One region of the Pseudoalteromonas sp. DY56-GL22 genome, then DNA from elsewhere that is predicted to be linked to it. Evidence: predicted binding sites of a transcription regulator. Region 1 holds the regulator's gene; each other region holds the start of a gene.
The links. The regulator ArgR, encoded in region 1, controls arginine synthesis, uptake and breakdown. The targets are predictions, from matches to a motif close to ANTGAATANNTATTCANT.
Positions count from the first base shown of each region.

Region 2: a site for ArgR is predicted at 2,210-2,227, ahead of argA (amino-acid N-acetyltransferase). Genes of this name have one in related genera too.
Region 3: a site for ArgR is predicted at 2,504-2,521, ahead of NO991_RS08015 (OadG family protein). Genes of this name have one in related genera too.
Region 4: a site for ArgR is predicted at 2,272-2,289, ahead of argC (N-acetyl-gamma-glutamyl-phosphate reductase). Genes of this name have one in related genera too.

Region 1 is NZ_JANHZR010000007.1:37,916-42,659, reverse strand. Features, by position in the region: gene rplU (50S ribosomal protein L21) at 1-205, opposite strand, end outside; gene ispB (octaprenyl diphosphate synthase) at 616-1,587, shown strand; gene mdh (malate dehydrogenase) at 1,677-2,612, opposite strand; gene argR (transcriptional regulator ArgR) at 2,838-3,305, shown strand; gene NO991_RS15250 (Dyp-type peroxidase) at 3,302-4,201, opposite strand; gene NO991_RS15245 (ABC transporter ATP-binding protein) at 4,263-4,744, opposite strand, start outside.
Region 2 is NZ_JANHZR010000002.1:364,099-368,842, reverse strand. Features, by position in the region: gene NO991_RS05580 (DUF3083 family protein) at 1-781, shown strand, start outside; gene argA (amino-acid N-acetyltransferase) at 807-2,147, opposite strand; gene sucD (succinate--CoA ligase subunit alpha) at 2,341-3,213, opposite strand; gene sucC (ADP-forming succinate--CoA ligase subunit beta) at 3,213-4,379, opposite strand; gene odhB (2-oxoglutarate dehydrogenase complex dihydrolipoyllysine-residue succinyltransferase) at 4,557-4,744, opposite strand, start outside.
Region 3 is NZ_JANHZR010000003.1:19,829-24,572, reverse strand. Features, by position in the region: gene NO991_RS08035 (YcxB family protein) at 1-84, opposite strand, end outside; gene NO991_RS08030 (hypothetical protein) at 209-1,132, shown strand; gene NO991_RS08025 (hypothetical protein) at 1,609-1,800, opposite strand; gene NO991_RS08020 (DUF1328 domain-containing protein) at 1,853-2,026, opposite strand; gene NO991_RS08015 (OadG family protein) at 2,561-2,809, shown strand; gene oadA (sodium-extruding oxaloacetate decarboxylase subunit alpha) at 2,825-4,597, shown strand; gene NO991_RS08005 (sodium ion-translocating decarboxylase subunit beta) at 4,608-4,744, shown strand, end outside.
Region 4 is NZ_JANHZR010000003.1:250,567-255,310, forward strand. Features, by position in the region: gene NO991_RS09045 (ornithine carbamoyltransferase) at 1-349, opposite strand, end outside; gene argB (acetylglutamate kinase) at 357-1,115, opposite strand; gene argC (N-acetyl-gamma-glutamyl-phosphate reductase) at 1,115-2,125, opposite strand; gene argE (acetylornithine deacetylase) at 2,347-3,498, shown strand; gene panP (pyridoxal-dependent aspartate 1-decarboxylase PanP) at 3,521-4,744, opposite strand, start outside.

The DNA.
Region 1 (4,744 bases):
CGCGACCGTGTGAAACAACCTCAGCTGTTACTTTACCACCGTTTACGAACGGTACACCGATCTCGATTTTCTCACCATCAGCAACTAAAAGTACTGAATCAAATTCAACTGCTGCACCAGTTTCAACGTCTAATTTCTCAAGACGAATTGTTTGACCTTCAGTCACACGGTGCTGTTTACCACCACTTTGGAAAACCGCGTACATAATTAACTCCGTCTGTGCGCCCTCAAATCGACGCAACTAAAATATTCTTCAATAGGGCGCGAAGTTTACGCTAATGTGCAAAAACTAGCAAGCCTCTTTTTCGATAAAATGAATAAAAAATAGCTGCATTGAGAGCAATTCAATATTTTCCCCTATTCTATCCTAAAAACACCACATGCCAAGCGGTTTTTACGATCTCATGACAATTAAATTACGCTAATAATACGCACCTTTAAAATTCAAAAAGCTGATCACTTATTAATCAAGGTTATAAATTTATCTTGGCAAAATTGATCTCAAATAAAAAACTTTACAGTGTTTTTTTACTGAATCATCACAAAATATCGAGCAAGCGCTTTTTTTGTTGTACAATCAGCCCCGTATACCCATAAATATTGGCTCGGAGATCAATGGATATAAAAGCTATCCAGACGTTAATCGAAAATGAAATGGATGACGTCAATCAACTTATACATGCCCAAATGCGCTCAGATGTCGCATTGGTTAACCAACTCGGTTTATACATAGTAAACAGTGGCGGTAAACGCGTTCGTCCTATGTTGGCCATTTTAGCGGCAAAAGCACTTGGTTATGAGGGCAAAGACCATATTACGCTTGCCACTATCATCGAATTTATTCATACCGCCACTTTATTGCATGACGACGTTGTCGACGAGTCACATTTGCGCCGTGGTACGCCTACAGCCAACGCAGAGTTTGGTAATGCAGCGAGCGTTTTGGTCGGTGACTTTATCTATACACGTTCATTTCAGCTTATGGTTGGCCTAGGTAAAATGCCAATCATGCAAATTTTAGCGGATGCAACCAATGTCATCGCTGAAGGTGAAGTATTACAGCTAATGAACTGTAATGACCCTGACACCACAGAACAAAGCTATATGCAGGTTATTTACAGCAAAACGGCAAAATTGTTCGAAGCTGCAACCGGCCTTGCTGCAATTATTACCGAGCAAGACAAACAAACCCTTGAAGCATTAAACTTATACGGTATGCATCTTGGCACTGCATTCCAATTAGTGGATGATGTACTTGATTACAACGCTGATGCCGAGCAACTTGGTAAAAATATTGGCGATGATTTAGCTGAAGGTAAACCTACCCTACCGCTTATCTACGCAATGCAAAAAGGCACACCAGAGCAAGTTAAGCTAGTACGCGAAGCAATTGAGCTTGGTAATGGTATGGACCATTTAGAAAGCATTCTAGCGGCATTAGCTGACACTAAGGCCCTTGAGTTTGCAATGCAAAAAGCTGAGCAAGAAGCTGACAAAGCAATTGCTTGTATTGCGTTCTTACCAGATACACCGTACAAACAAGCCTTAGAGAGTTTGGCCCGTATCGCCGTTGCCCGCGATCACTAAACACTATTTATTCGAGCCATTAAAAAAGCCTGCATTTGCAGGCTTTTTTGTTTTCGGCGATTTAAAAAATCGCCTATCATCTGTCGGAATTAACCGTTGATGAAATCAACACCTTCTTGGATGTCTTTGTTAAGTGTAGCTAGCATGTCGTTTTTAGCTTGCTCTTCGAATGCACTTAACTCACCGTAAGAAAGGATTTCTTCAACGCCGTTTTTACCTAGACGAACTGGGTGTGCGAAGTATGCTGCGTCACCGTTTTCAACTGCAACGTATGCGTAATCAACTACTTCTTCACCTTGTAAGCCTTTAACTAAAGACATACAGAAGCGTGCTGCAGCTGCACCCATAGAAAGAGTCGCTGAACCGCCACCCGCTTTAGCGTTAACAACTTCAGTACCTGCGTTTTGGATACGTGGAGTTAATGCCGCAACTTCTTCGTCAGTGAAAGTAACACCTTCAACTTGAGAAAGAAGAGGAAGGATTGTCGTACCTGAGTGACCGCCGATCACTGGAACTTTAACGTCAGTTGCGCTTAAACCTTTAAGTTCAGCAACAAATGCTTCTGAACGGATCACGTCAAGCGTTGTGATACCGAATACACGGCCTGCATCGTAAGTACCCGCTTTTTTGAATACTTCAGCAACGATTGGCACTGTGCCGTTTACTGGGTTAGTGATGATACCTACTAACGCTTTAGGACAGTTTTTAACGATGCCTTCAGCTAATGTTTTGATGATACCTGCGTTTACGTTGAAAAGGTCCGCACGGTCCATGCCTGGCTTACGTGGCATACCCGCTGGGATAAGAACGATATCACAACCAGCTAATGCTGCGTCTAAGCTGTCAGCACCAAAGCCTTCAACTTTAACGTCTGTTGGGATGTGAGAAAGATCAACCGCTACACCAGGAACAACAGGGGCAACATCGTATAACGATAATTCAGAACCTGCAGGTAAACTTGTTTTTAATAATAAAGACAATGCTTGGCCGATACCGCCAGCTGCGCCTAAAACAGCAACTTTCATTGGAATTCTCCGTAATTTGAGGTAGGAAATATTTGTGGCCCTAAAGATAATGAAATTAGCGACTAAAAACAAATTTATCCTGCTTATTTCGCGTATAATTTCGACCATAGTTGTAAACTTGGCTGTAAAGACACAGCATTTTGGACGACTTTGTAAACTAATACTGCATAAATATGCAGAGTTGTGTAGAATTACCCTACATTTTATGAATAAAGAAACGGCAACATGCAACCACAAGACAAACAAGAAGCACTGATCAAAGCGTTTAAAGCGCTATTAAAAGAAGAAAACTTCGGCTCACAAGGTGAGATTGTCGAAGCATTAAAAGAGCAAGGCTTTGATAATATTAGTCAAAGTAAAGTCTCTCGCATGTTAAGCAAGTTCGGTGCAGTACGTACTCGTAATGCAAAACAAGAAATGGTCTATTGCTTACCGGCTGAGATGGGTGTGCCAACAGCGAAAAGCCCGCTGCGTCAGCTTGTTATTGATATTATGCATAACGAAATGATGATTATCATTCGCACCAGTCCAGGCGCAGCACAATTAATTGCTCGTTTACTTGATTCACTCGGTAAGGCGGATGGTGTACTCGGTACCATTGCAGGCGACGACACTATTTTTATCGCCCCTGCGAAGATTTCTGAAATCGATGTGACGCTCGATCGCGTGCGCACTTTATTCGATACCGTTTAAAGTTGCTTTAAGAAGTTTACTGACGGGGCGAAAAACGCAGATCCCATATCGGCTTGAGTAAAATCGAGCCAATAATCATAGCAATCGCCCTGCCCCAAGCGACTCTTTAATACCTGCTCAAACGCATCCCCTTGCGCAGCACACGAAACCATTAAAATTCCCTGCTTATGCACATCACCAAATGGCATGCTTTGGTTTAGCAATAGTGGCTGGCCATGCTCATCTTTTAATTCACTACGAACCGCATGACTGGTTTCTACAGCAGGCACAATCAAGGTGTTATCTAGACGCGTGCGCCCCATGATTTGCTCTTGCTCTGATAACGATAAATGCTGCCAGACACTCAAATCATGCACAAAGCGCTGAACATGGATATAGCTGCCTTGGTCTTCAAAGTGACCCGGTTTGTCGATAAGTGCTGTACTACGCTTTTGACGGCCATGAGGTGTATCGCCTGCATAAATAAAGCCGTTAAAATCACGTCCATCTAAAAACCGAAAATTACGGACCTGCTCCACCAGCTCAACATCCGGTGTTAATAATTTTAGGATTTGCAGGGCAAATAGATGGTTTACATCTTCACGGTCTGAGCGAATTTGTACATACAAATCAAATGGCTGGGCACTCATCACATGATCACTGTGAGTTACATTCGGAAAGCTTTGCAATTGACTAGGAATAAACTCGGGCAAGATATGCGGCCAATACTGAGCACCAAGGGCAACCACGCACGATAGCATGGCTTCTGAGAACTGATCAGCAAACTCATCTTGAATGACGCTAACGCGTTTTAGTTTTTTACGTAATGACTCATCGTGGCCATCGTAAACATTAAAAAACAGGTGCAAACCATGTAAGTTTGCTTCAGCACAAATCCCAGATTGCGCTTGCGCCATAGTGAATCCTTAGCTTCTCGTTATTTGCACAAAGCCAAGGATTCAAGATTGTTATTTATTACTAATCATGAAAAAAATTGACTGTGTGCGGCATTATTTTTATTTTTACAGGTTGCTCAACAGCTAACACGCGGTCTTGCTCTGCAGCAACTTCACACTCTTGCCCTGCAATATTAATTCGATATACATAACGCGTACCGATAAAGCGCCTGTGCAAAATAGTTAAACTGTTTGCGTCACTGTGCGCAGCTTCACACAACTGAATATGGTGCGGTCTTATATACACTTGACCTTGCTGACAATCTGCATTGTTCGGTGTCAATGAGTGAACCACACCAAACGCCGTTTCGTATTCAGTTGGCGTTAATACTTTTGCCGTTAAGTATATGCCCGTACCAAGAAACTCTGCAACCACCTTTGAGTTAGGTTGGCTAAATAACTGCTCAGGAGAGCCTTGTTGGGCTATTTTTCCACCATGCATAACCGCAAGCGTGTCAGCAAATGCGAAAGCTTCTTCCTTTGAGTGAGTAACAAATACCGCAG
Region 2 (4,744 bases), on a different contig from region 1:
AGCACATAATGTATTTGCTGATGGTGAGCAAAAATGCAAAAAAATTCGTTTATTATTCTTAGCAACCGGTGAAGATATTCGCGCTCATGCGGCTAGTTTTCATCATAATGTGCAAAGAGTGATCAATTCACTACAAGAAAAATTACTGAGCGGCCAACCACCTCTGAAAATTCGTGACCACCAACATCTAACTTATGATTTATTTGCTAAAGCAAAAGGTCACAAAGAGAGCTATGGCTATAAATTACGTAGCTTATATCCACGATATCAGTCTCGCCAATGTCATTTACCAAATGAACACAGTGAGATGACATACGCTGGGTTTTCGATTCCAGTAACTCGCGCTATTAAAACGCAATTTCAGCATATGTTGAATGAAGAGAATTACACGCAGTTTTATCAATACATCTTTGATGCATTCAAACGAGCATGTGATAAACGCGGATTAACACTCGGTGCTTTCATCGCTAACGGTACCCGCCCTATTGTTCGTAATAGCAATATTGATAACGCACAAAGTAACAGCGAACTGCAAAAACTAACCTTTGATTGCAGCTCTGAGCAGGTGCAATTACAACAGTATTGGGATGCAAATCAACTTGTAGATTCACTACATTTTGTGATTGCCGCAGCTGATAAAGACAAGCATGACATTGGTTATGGTAAGTTTATGAATCAAGTGCAAAGTGCGATAAATGAAGTTACTGACGAGCTGGCATTTAATCCAACTCGGCAAGATTTACGCGTGCGTTTTTATCAGCACATTAACTATCAATATTAAGAGTATAAGAGGTGATGCGCATGCGTCACCTCTTATTCCCTAGCTTAGTTAAATCTAGACGCAATACTTTAGAGCGGCGTTCATGGTTATAAAGCGCTTTTTTCTTCGCAGGTAGTTCATCAACTGTCACTATTTCAAAGCTTTGCTCTAAAAACCAGTGAATGCTGCGTGTGGTGAGAGCAAATAAATGCGAATAACCTGCACGTTTAGCCTTGTTAATAATAAATCGCAGTAGATAACTACCACGATCGGCATCTCGGTACTGGGGGTGAACAGCTAAACTTGCAAACTCCCCTACTTGTTCATCTGCAAACGGATACAAAGCCGCACAGGCTATGATAAGACCATCACGCTCGATAACCGTAAATTGTTCAATTTCGATTTCTAGCTGTTCACGTGAACGGCGCACCAAATAGCCTTGCTGTTCAAGGGGTCTGATAAGGTTAATGATACCGGTAATATCAGCAATACTGGCACTTCGTAATTGCTCAGAGCTTTGCGGTGCGATTTGTGTACCAATACCATCTAAAGAGAACAGCTCTTGTAATAGTGCGCCATCCTCTTTGTAACTAACAAGATGGCAACGATGTACGCCACCTCGACAAGCATCAATTGCAGCTTGTAAGAATACGGTTGCGCTTACACATGAGTCAGGTTGCTTACGATAGTTTACTAGAAGCTGCTCAGCTTCATTTGGCATTAGCTCTGCAATCGCCTCACCATTTTCATCCAAAATACCGGCTTCTTTACAAAAGCCAAGCATTTTATCGGCACGTAGTTTGAGCGCTACTTGCGTAGCAATTTCTTCAGCAGTTAAATTAAAGCTTTCACCTGTAACAGACGCCGCTATTGGCCCAAGCAGAACAATTCCGTTGTTATCTAACTGGTGGCGAATACCCGCAACATCGATACGTCTCACTCTACCTGAATGATGATAGTCAACACCTTCATCGACCCCTAAAGGCTGAGCAATAACAAAATTACCACTCACCACATTTAAAAATGAGCCAGACATAGGTGTACTACTTAAAGACGTAGATAAACGCGCGGTTATATCGAACTGCATTGCACCCGCAACCTTTTTAATCACATCAAATGTTGCGTTATCAGTTACCCGTATCTCATTATGAAACTGACTAGTTATGCCAACTTGTTCAAGCGCTGCGTTAAACTGTGGGCGAGCACCAAACACTAAAACAATCTTAATACCAAGACTAGTTAATAGCGCGACATCGTTGATGATGCTGCGACAACCAGACTGATCGATCGCCTCTCCGCCAAGCATAACAACGAATGTTTTACCGCGGTGAGCATTAACGTATGGGGTTGACTGGCGAAATCCATCTACCAATTCTGTGGTACGCACGTAATATTTACCTTATTAAAGTCGAATGTTTTAATCAAAACAACTATACAAGCCACAAGTGTAGAGAATTTATATTCACAAATAAAGCATTATTATTCTTAATTTGTGGTTGGAATTTTCTTGTAGGGAACAAAAAAATGTTAGATACAAAAAAGGCCCGCATAAGCGAGCCTTTTTAAGAGATTAAAACTGATTACCAGCCTGTTTTCTCTTTAAGTGCATTACCGATATCAGCTAATGAACGTACAGTTTTTACGCCAGCAGCTTCTAGAGCAGCAAATTTCTCATCAGCAGTACCTTTACCGCCTGCGATGATTGCACCAGCGTGACCCATACGCTTACCTGCAGGTGCAGTAACACCAGCAATGTAAGAAACAACAGGCTTAGTCACGTTGTGCTTGATGTATTCTGCAGCTTCTTCTTCTGCAGTACCACCGATTTCACCGATCATAACGATAGCTTCAGTTTGCTCGTCTTTTTCGAACATTTCTAAAACGTCGATGAAGTTAGTGCCAGGGATTGGGTCACCACCGATACCAACACATGTTGATTGGCCGAAACCAGCGTCAGTAGTTTGCTTAACCGCTTCGTAAGTTAAAGTACCAGAACGCGATACGATACCTACTTTACCAGGCTTGTGGATGTGACCAGGCATGATACCGATCTTAGTTTCACCCGGAGTGATAACACCTGGGCAGTTAGGACCGATCATACGAACACCAGTTTCATCAAGCTTAACTTTAACGTCAACCATGTCTAGTGTTGGGATACCTTCAGTGATACAAACGATTAGCTCGATGCCAGCATCGATAGCTTCTAAGATTGCATCTTTACAGAAAGGTGCTGGTACGTAGATAACTGATGCAGTTGCGCCAGTTGCTTCAACAGCGTCACGTACTGTGTTGAATACTGGAAGACCAAGATGCGTTTGACCGCCTTTACCTGGGCTTACACCACCAACCATTTGTGTACCGTACTCAAGCGCTTGCTCAGAGTGGAAAGTACCTTGGCCACCTGTGAAACCTTGACAGATAACTTTTGTATCTTTATTGATTAATACAGACATTATTTGCCCTCCGCAGCAGCAACAACTTTTTCAGCTGCGTCTGTTAGTGATTCAGCAGCGATGATGTTAAGGTCAGAACTAGCTAGTACTTCACGACCAAGTTCAGCGTTAGTACCTTCTAAACGCACTACTACAGGAACGTTAACACCCACTTCTTTAACTGCGCCGATGATACCTTCTGCGATCATGTCACAACGTACGATACCACCAAAGATGTTAACTAAAACAGCTTTAACGTTGTCGTCAGATAAGATGATCTTGAATGCTTCAGATACACGCTCTTTAGTTGCACCGCCACCAACATCTAGGAAGTTAGCTGGCTTGCCACCGTGAAGGTTTACGATGTCCATAGTACCCATCGCTAGGCCTGCACCGTTAACCATACAACCAACGTTACCGTCTAGTGCAACGTAGTTAAGCTCGAAGCTTGCAGCGTGAGCTTCACGCGCGTCTTCTTGTGAAGGATCGTGCATTTCACGGATTTTAGGTTGACGGTAAAGCGCGTTACCATCTACACCGATTTTACCGTCTAGACAGTGAAGGTTACCTTCGTCTGTGATTACTAGCGGGTTGATTTCTAATAGTGCGAAATCGAAATCGTTGAACATGTTAGCAAGACCCATGAAGATCTTAACGAACTGTTTCATTTGAGTAGGATTTAAACCTAGTTTGAAGCCTAACTCACGTGCTTGGTAAGCTTGAGGACCAACTAGTGGATCGATCTCAGCTTTGTGAATTAGTTCTGGAGTTTCTTCTGCAACTTGCTCGATTTCAACACCACCTTCAGTAGATGCCATGAAAACAACTTTACGAGAAGCACGATCTACTACAGCGCCAAGGTATAATTCGTTAGCGATGTCAGTGCAGCTTTCAACAAGGATTTTAGCTACTGGCTGACCATTTTCGTCTGTTTGGTAAGTAACTAAGTTTTTACCTAACCAGTTCGCAGCGAACTCTTTAACTTCGTCGATTGTTTTAACTAGCTTAACACCGCCAGCTTTACCACGGCCACCTGCGTGAACCTGTGTTTTAACAACCCACATATCACCGCCGATTTTCTCAGCAGCTGCTGCAGCTTCTTCAGGTGTATCGCAAGCGAAACCTTGAGAAACTGGTAAACCATATTCGGCAAAAAGTTGTTTTGCCTGATACTCATGCAAATTCATGATGCTTTATCCAATTTTTTATACTAAAAGAGCTGAATATTTATGCAAAATAAACAGCTATCCCAAATTGCGCACTTAGTATAAATCCCAAGGCTCCACATGAAAACCCCAGTTAGACCAAAGGCGCAAAAAAAAAGCTGTGAACGAGGTTCACAGCTTAGTTTTCATACAACCAGATTAAACATCTAGTAGTAAACGAGTCGGATCTTCAAGTAACTCTTTAATTGTTACTAAGAAACCTACTGATTCTTTACCATCGATTTGGCGGTGATCATAAGATAACGCTAAGTACATCATTGGTAAGATTTCAATTTTACCATTTACAGCCATAGGACGCTCTTGGATTTTGTGCATACCTAAAATTG
Region 3 (4,744 bases), on a different contig from region 1:
GGCTTGAGATGAATACGGCAAAGACTCATCAAAGCATTCGTAATAATACGGTTTATCTAATGTGTAAGTTGTACTTAATGTCATTCGTGGGCTCACTTAATTTGCTGACAGCAGTTTAACATTGATAGAAAAAATCTGCCGTAGTTGGTTTTCATTTAGTTGTCATTGTGAGAGCTTAAGTTATGTGTATTTTAAAGGTGTAAGTTGTATGTTAGTTAGTTCAATGTCATTAGCACTTGCAATGACCACAAATACTTTTTTAGTAATGGGCGATATGCCATACACCCCGATTGATGAAATTAATCTCGCCAAAGGCGGAAAAATTACCAAGGCAATCGAAGCAACACCTCATGGCTTTTTAATACATCTTGGTGATATGAAATCCGGGGCGCTTGCTTGCACGAACAAGCTTTTGCAAACAAATAAAGCGTTATTGACGTCGTTGACCAAACAGCCTTTTATTTATACCCCAGGTGATAATGAATGGACCGATTGTGACCGAGAAAAGCTATCGGTACGTTTTGATGAGCTTGAGCGGCTAAGCTTTGTTAAAGGCCTAATGTTCGACGAGGCTTATACACAAAAAGCGAAGCAATTACAGGGTTATGCCACACAAGCTGAAATGCTAGAGAATGCCCGTTGGCAGTTTGATGGTATTGAGTTTCGTACTTTGCATATACCGGGCACTTTTAATGGCCGCTCGCAAATTTTAAAAAGTGACAAAAACGCAGCACTTGATGCCGCTGACAAACGTGATAAGTACAACTTAATTTGGTTAAAACAAGCACTTGTTCAACAAGATGCTAAGGCCTATGTGTTTGGCTTTCAGGCTGATATTTACCACCCAAGCAGTAAACCCGCCTGTAGTGAATCGCAGCGCTCTAAATGTGATGCATTTAAACTATACCGAGATGCCATCAGCGACTTTGCAAAGCACACTAAGAAGCCTGTGCTTGTAATGCATGGCGATACCGGCCCATATTGTCAGCAGCCGTTAGCGAGTAACTTAACGCGTTTAAATGTCCCCGGAGATTTTGCTGTAAGCGATGTCGCAAAAGTAAGTTTTATCGACGGCCAATGGCATATAGCAAGTGTAACGACAAACGAGCCCCTCACTAAGGTTTGTAAATGAAAGCTGAAAGTTAGCGAGTTTTTAGAGAAAGGAGCTATCAGCTTTCAGCCGTCAGCTATCAGATTAAAACCCAACAAGTTAGCGAGTTTCTAGAGGGAGGAGCTATTAGCTTTCAGCTGTCAGCTATCAGATTAAAATCCAACAAGTTAGCGAGTTTCTAGAGAGAGGAGCTATTAGCTTTCAGCTGTCAGCTATCAGATTAAAACCCAACAAGTTAGCGAATTTCTAGAGGAAAGATTAAAGTTATCGAGTTTGAGGCTCACGTAGGCGTGAAATTTATTTCGCGCGGTGGTTTATAAAGTCATCAGACTTTAAACCCAAGTTAAGACTTGTAGGAGGCGTTTTAACGCCGAAAAACTCACGCTATAGCCAAAAGTTCACGGTTAAAACCATTCCTACGATTATCTCAGATCTCATGCATCATTTAAAAAACAAAAAAGCGGCACTTGGCCGCTTTTCTTAAGTATGGTGTGCTATTAGCAGTTAGTTTCTTCTGCGTTAACACCTTCCTTTACTTCTTCACATGCATCTTCAACTGCATTTTGTGTATCAGTAATTGCTTCGTCAATACGCTCACCTGCGTCTTCAGCAGAGTTGTCTTCACAACCCATGATGAAAAGACCTGAAAATAGGGCGATAGTTGCGGCTTTTAAAGTTGAATTTTTCATAATGAAATTCCTTGTAAATTTAAAAATAAAGTAAGTGGTTATCTGCTTTTAACTACTTAGGGACGTTGCCTCTAAGTGCTCCTGATACCAGCGAAATAACAAGTAATACTAAAAATATAAAAAAGATAATCTTAGCGATGCCTGCAGCGGCTCCTGCGATACCGCCAAAACCTAACACTGCTGCGATTAACGCGATAACTAGAAAAGTAATTGTCCAGCGTAACATAGTGGTCTCCTTGGCTATTTAAATTTTCTTAAGTTCGATGTAACTGAAGCGAGTTCCGTGCCAGAGCTTTTATTTTATATATTTCAATGGGTTGTGTGTTTTTGTTGTTCTTTAGAGGGTTCATCATTTGGTAACTTTTACGAGTAAGCATGTAACTTATTCATAGTGATATTTTTTCATATTGAGATGCATGAGAAAAAGAGATAATGCATCAATAAATGGTAAGACCAATTTAACTTTATTTGGGTTGGCTACCTCTAACACCTTGTTGTGTGTGGTTTTTAGCCATTTTGTTGCTATTAATTAATAGTTCAGCATATAACGACTGGCTATATTGATTATTTATATCATCTATAGCGGGGCTTTAAATGCGCTAATAGTAGGGTGTTAATTATATGTACGTCATGTTATTTTAAATTTAATTGGTTTTACCAATTTACAATGGTGCTATACAAATGAATTTTGTTTGTTATTATTGGTGCATAATTATTTAACAAAAATAACTTTTTATTTTAAGTAAGCTAGGGGAGTCGTATGGATATAGGTGGATTACTCACCACTGCGGCCAGTTTGATGGTGACAGGCATGGTAGGCGTGTTTGTTTTTCTGACTATTTTGATTTCAGCAGTCACTTTAATGTCAAAGCTGGTGGGTCGATTTGATGATCCTGCAACTGCAGAACCTACGCGTACAGCAAAAGTTCAACCTCAACAGGGTGTGCCACAGGCACATATTGCAGCAATCAGCGCTGCAATTGCTCAATTTCGAAATAAACAAAAATAACGGGGCAGCTTAAACATGGCTAAATTAAAACTAACCGAACTAGTATTGCGCGACGCACACCAGTCTCTTTTGGCAACGCGTATGCGCTTAGACGACATGCTACCCATGGCAGAAAAACTCGATAATGCGGGTTATTGGTCAATTGAATCATGGGGTGGTGCGACGTTTGACTCGTGTATCCGTTATTTAGGTGAAGATCCTTGGCAACGTATTCGCGAGCTAAAAGCGGCAATGCCAAACACTAAGCAACAAATGCTACTACGCGGACAAAATCTTCTAGGTTACCGTCATTATGCTGATGATGTAGTCGAAAAGTTTGTTGAGCGTGCCCACAAAAACGGTGTTGATGTTTTCCGTATTTTCGATGCGATGAACGATGTGCGTAACCTTGAAACTGCCATTAAAGCTGCTGTTAAAGTAGGTGCTCATGCCCAAGGTACTATTTCGTACACAGTAAGCCCTGTACATACGCTTGATATGTGGCTTGAGCTTGCAAAACAACTAGAAGATCTTGGTTGTCATTCAATTTGTATCAAAGATATGGCAGGTTTATTAAAGCCTTATGATTGTGAACAGTTGATCAAAGGTTTAAAAGAAACTGTGTCTATTCCTATTGCGATGCAATGCCACGCGACCACAGGTTTAAGCACTGCAACTTACCAAAAAGCGATCGATGCAGGTATCGATATGCTTGATACGGCTATTTCGTCAATGAGTATGACCTATGGTCATAGCGCCACAGAAACCATCGTTTCAATTGTAGAAGGCACTGAGCGAGACACAGGCCTTGATTTAAACCAATTAGAAGAAATTGCTGCTTACTTCCGTGACGTACGCAAGAAATATGCTGCATTTGAAGGTAGCCTTAAAGGCGTTGATGGACGTATCTTATTAGCGCAAGTGCCGGGCGGCATGTTAACTAATATGGAAAATCAGCTTAAAGAGCAAGGTGCTGCTGACAAACTTGATCAAGTATTACTCGAGATCCCGCGTGTTCGCGAAGACTTAGGTTACATTCCACTCGTTACACCAACCTCGCAAATTGTTGGTACTCAAGCAGTACTTAATGTTTTGACTGGCGAGCGATATAAAACCATCACTAAAGAAACTGCGGGTGTCCTTAAAGGCGAGTATGGTGCAACACCAGCGCCAATGAATAAAGAGCTGCAAGAACGTGTACTAGATGGCGCTGAAGCAATCACTTGCCGTCCTGCTGATAAGCTTGAGCCTGAACTTGAGAAGCTTGAAGCAGAGTTATTAAGTGAAGCTAAAGAGCAAGGTTTAGAGCTTGCTGATGACGTGATTGATGATGTGCTTACTTACGCATTATTCCCTCAAATTGGCCTTAAGTTTATTAAAAACCGTAACAACCCTGATGCGTTTGAAGCAATTCCAACGGGTGAAGTTGCTAAGTCAGAAAGCAAACCAGCCGCTTCAAGTCCTGCAAAAGCAGAGCAATACAGCGTTAAAGTTGACGGTAAAGTTTACGATGTCGTTGTAGCGCAAGGTGGTGAACTAAAAGAAGTAACTCTAAAAGACAGTGAGTTAATTCCTCAATCTGCCTCAGCGTCTGTTAGCGAAACCTTAAACGCGCCGTTAGCAGGCAATATTTTCAAAGTGAAAGTAAAAGCTGGCCAAACAGTAAATGAAGGTGATGTGGTTATCATAATGGAAGCAATGAAAATGGAAACAGAAGTTCGCGCCGCACACTCAGGTACAATAGCTGAAGTATTAGTAGCAGAGGGCGACTCTGTTGCCACTGGCGATGCGCTAATCGCGCTAGCATAGGAGGCAGAGGATGGATGGTGTTTTAAACCTCTGGCATGCGACAGGTATTGCTAACTTTACCTTTCCTGCATTAATAATGATTGCGGTAGGTTGCGGGTTATTATATCTCGCAATCGCCCGTAAATTTGAGCCATTATTGTTATTACC
Region 4 (4,744 bases), on a different contig from region 1:
CCGATGAATATTCAGCAAGTGTGGTCAGTGTTTTGTGCGCATTCACGCGAGCAACAATGCCATCAGCCCAAGTTGAGATATTAAGAGCAAAATCTTTAACCGATTCACGAGCGCCCATGGCACCATTTTGTGAATCTAAATAAACTGCGTGACCACCCAGTTTATTAATACCAATATCAAATGATAAACGAGTACGTAAACTTGGCTTTTCAAACAAGGTAACCACTGATTTGCCCGCTAATGCTTGGCTGAAGTCTGTTGGGTTTGCTTTAATTTTTTGCGCTAAGTTTAGTAATTTAAGTGCGCCTTTTTGGTCTAATTCAAGACCATTTAAGAAATTTTTTAACATGAAATACCTATGGTGTAATTTTCGTTCCTACATGCTCGCCTTTTAATAAAGCGACTAAGTTCTCTGGCTTCAGCCAGCTTGAGATATACACACCACGTCGTAAATGTTGGGCAGCAAGAAGGCTGGTCTTTACTTTGACCTCCATCCCGCCCTGAATAACTCCTTCAAGGATAAGTGTTTCGATTTGCTGCGTATTAAGTTGATGTAGTGGCTGCTTATTGGCATCAAGCACAGCCTCTACATCTGTCATAAAAATAAGTTCTGCATTAAGCTCTTTAGCGATAGCCGCTGCAGCTTCATCTGCATTGACGTTGTACCATTGGCCATCTTCCCCAAAACCAATAGAGCTCACTAGAGGTAAACGACCTTGTTCAAGCATGCTAGGTAGCACGCTGTCACAACTACCTGAGCACTGACCTACTTGCGCCAATACTTTAAGTTTTTCAGATACCAGTACACCCGCTTCATAAAGGCTTAAACCAACAGGTTTGTGGCCAGCGCTGATTGCTTGGCTCATCAATTGTTTATTGGCACAACCGGCAAGAGCACCAACAATATATGGCATTTGCTCATTTGGGCTGATACGTAAACCTTGATGTTTTGCAGTTACAAAGCCGGCGTCTTTAAGCCAAGCATCAACCAAGGCACCACCACCATGAACAATAACAAAGTTATCTTGTTCAGAGGCTAAAACATCAAAAAGCGCTTTTGCGGCATCTGCGCTATTTAACACAGCACCACCGACTTTAATGATCCAAGTTTTCATTACAGCGCTCCTACCAAACCAGTGTGGTGAGGTTCACCCATGGCTAAATTAATACACTGTAATGCTTGCCCAGCTGCGCCTTTTAGAAGGTTATCAATCGCTGACATAACGATGAGTTGCTCACCTTTTTGCTGCCATGCAATATCAACAAATGGTTGTTTAGCGACGCCTTTAATGCTTGGAATTTTATTGCCAAGTAAACGAATTAACGGCTCGTTAGCTAACACTTGATACGCCGCGCTCACTTGCTCTACTGTTACGCCTGGTTTTAATTGCACATAAATAGTTTCTAAGATTCCGCGAGGGAAATTACCTAAATGTGGGGTGAATAACACAGGGTGACCAAGGTGCTGCTCAATCTCAGGTGTGTGTCTGTGGTTAAACAAGCCATAAGGAGCAAGTGACACTTCGCAAAAGTGCGTGTTAACACTGGCTTTTCTGCCAGCGCCTGTAACACCTGACACCGCATTAACAATAATGGCTTGATCAGCTAATAGCCCTGCTTCTTTAAGTGGTTTTAAAGAATTAAGAGCCGCTGTTGGGTAACAACCCGCGACAGCTACAAGGTTCGCTTTACTAATTGCATCGCTATTCCATTCGGCTAAACCATACGCTGCTTGCTCTAAAAGCGTAGGGTGTTCATGTGCGAAACCGTAATAAGTCAGGTAATCCTCATTCCCAGCTAAACGGAAACCACCAGATAGGTCGAATACTTTTTTACCCATGGCTAAAAATTTCGGAGCAAGATCAACACTGACCTTGTGATCAGTACACAGGCATACATAGTCAGCATTGCTTTCGATATCTTGGAAAGCCTCAGCTGTTAGAGGTTGTAGTGGATACTCTAACAATCCAAGGTGCTCAGGGTATAAATCGCTTAATAATTTGCCTTTATCTAAACTCCCTTCAGACACATAACATGCTTGTAGGGTCAGTTTGGGGTGCTTAGCAACTAAACTTGCTAGCTCTGCGCCGCTATAACCACTTGCGCCAATAATCACTACATTCATTGCTTACTTTTACCTATTAAATCTGTTTATCGATACGCCTAAAATTACTCGCTCAATTGCGAATAAAAACACTGTCTAAAGTAATCAAATCAGGTTATCGTCGTTTCGTGTTCATCGTACAGCTTTGCTAATATTTATGCTCAAAAAGTGAATTGATATTCATCATAAATACTTTTATATTGTTATGCAATTAGATTGAATAATTATTTTTGGATTTTTTTATGTCGCTACCCTCTTTTATATCTATGTATCAGCAGCTAATTGCTGCCCCTTCAATTAGTGCGATTGAAGATTCTTTGTGCATGAGCAATAAAGGGGTAATTACCTTGCTCGCAGACTGGTGCGAAAGCCTGGGTTTTACATGTGAAATAACAGAGCTTGAAAACGGCAAAGGCCGTTACAACTTATTAGCTAAACGCGGTAAAGGAGATGGCGGTTTAATGCTTGCAGGTCATACTGATACTGTGCCATTTGATGATAGCCGCTGGAACTACGATCCATTTAAACTCAGCGAGCATGACAATAAACTTTATGGCTTAGGTAGTATTGATATGAAAGGCTTTTTTGCCTTTGTACTACAGGCTATCAGCGAGCTTGATGAAACTAAACAAACAGAGCCACTATTAATCCTAGCCACAGCCGATGAAGAAACCACAATGGCAGGTGCGCAACAAATTTGCCGTCACCCAGACTTAAAACCAGCGCGCTGTATTATTGGTGAGCCAACAGATATGACACCAGTATTTACTCATAAAGGTCATATGAGTACAGCGATCCGCGTAATTGGTCGCTCAGGCCATAGCTCTGATCCTGAACGTGGTTTAAACGCCATCGAAGTCATGCATAAAATGATTACAAAACTGTTAATCATCAAAGAAGAATTAAAGAATAAATATTCAGTCGAGCACTTTGAAATTCCGTACCCAACCTTGAACCTTGGCCATATTCATGGTGGTGACAATGCCAACCGCATTTGTGGCTGCTGTGAAATGCACATTGATATGCGGCCTTTACCTGGTTTAAGTGTGCAAGAACTACAAGCCATTTTGCTAACTGCTGCAGAAGAGATTAATGCCCAATACCCAAATGCAGTGAGCGTTATCGACATACATGAACCTATCCCAGCATTTAGTGGTAGCACTGATACAGCACTTGTAAAGCTGGCCGAAAAAATCTCAGGTCAACCCGCTGTCGCTGTAAACTATTGTACAGAAGCCCCTTTTATTCAACAGCTTGGCTGCGAAACCATCGTCATGGGGCCCGGCTCAATTAACCAAGCCCACCAGCCAGATGAGTTTTTGGCGATGGAAAAAATTAAACCATCACAAGCGATTATCAGTAACATGATTAAAGCAAGCTGCTTTAGTGAATAACGGGAGCATCACGCTCCCTTTGTTAATCCATATACTTACTTAAATATTTTTTAAATACCGGGTCAGTTTTCGCCAGCTCTTTTTGCTCCGCTAAAATATCTTTTAGAATTGCTTTAGAGGTTAACGGGTTGGCTAATACAACACGAAAAACCACGGTGGGCTGATGGTCATATTTTGCAGGAGTTAAACGTGTACGCGATACAAAAGAGCGACCCGCTTCACGCTGACGCTTTTGCATGCTTGCAGTAAAGCGATTCAACGAAGCGTAAATATCTAATTTAGTTTCTTCGTCAGCTTCTTTCAGTTTCGCTTGGATTTCTTTTGGTACGTAACGATAGGTTAATAGGCAAAGTTCAGGCTCTGAGATTAATTCAAAATCTTCATCCTGCTTGATCATATCGGCGAAAGTGCGCGCTTTCACGATACTGCGATCAATTAGCATCTCGTAGCCTTTACGGCCAATAACACGTAAGCAAGCATGCACTAACATTGCCATACCTGGGCGGCTGCCCTCAAGGGTATGACTGCCTAAATCTTTTGAGCCTTTACGAAGAATATATTCCGCATGATGCTCAATAGCATCCGTCGCTGCAGGGTCTTTAAATAACACCAGACCCGCTCCCATTGGCACATACATTTGTTTGTGAGCATCAATGGTAATTGAATCAGCGCGCTCAATACCGCTCAATAGGTGGCGGTAATTTGAAGAAAGTAAGGTTGCACCGCCCCATGCAGCGTCAACATGAAAATGACAACCTAGTTCTTCGCTTAAATCAGCCATTTCATTGAGTGGATCTATGCTGCCCGTTTCAGTCGTACCAGCAACACCCACAAGTGCCATTACCTTAATGCCAGACGCTTCAAGCTCATGGGCCTTTTTACGCATCGCATCGACATCGACTTTATTATTTTCGCCGGTTGCAATTGCGACAATGTTATCGCGACCAATACCTAGTAGATCAACGGTTTTACCTAATGAGTAATGGCCTCGCTCAGAAACAAGCACAGCTAAGCCTTTGTAACCATAGTGCAGCATTCCCGCGATTAAACCCTGTGCAGCAATGCCTTTATAGTCACCATCGGCTTTTAATAAACGGTTGCGGGCAATCCATAAGGCGGTAATGTTAGCGACAGTGCCACCTGAACAGAATGCACCTAATGACGTTTTCGCACTGTGCATCCATTTGCTATAAAAGCTGTCGTCTTCACCATAAGCAAGGTGATGCATCATGCCCAAAACTTGTCT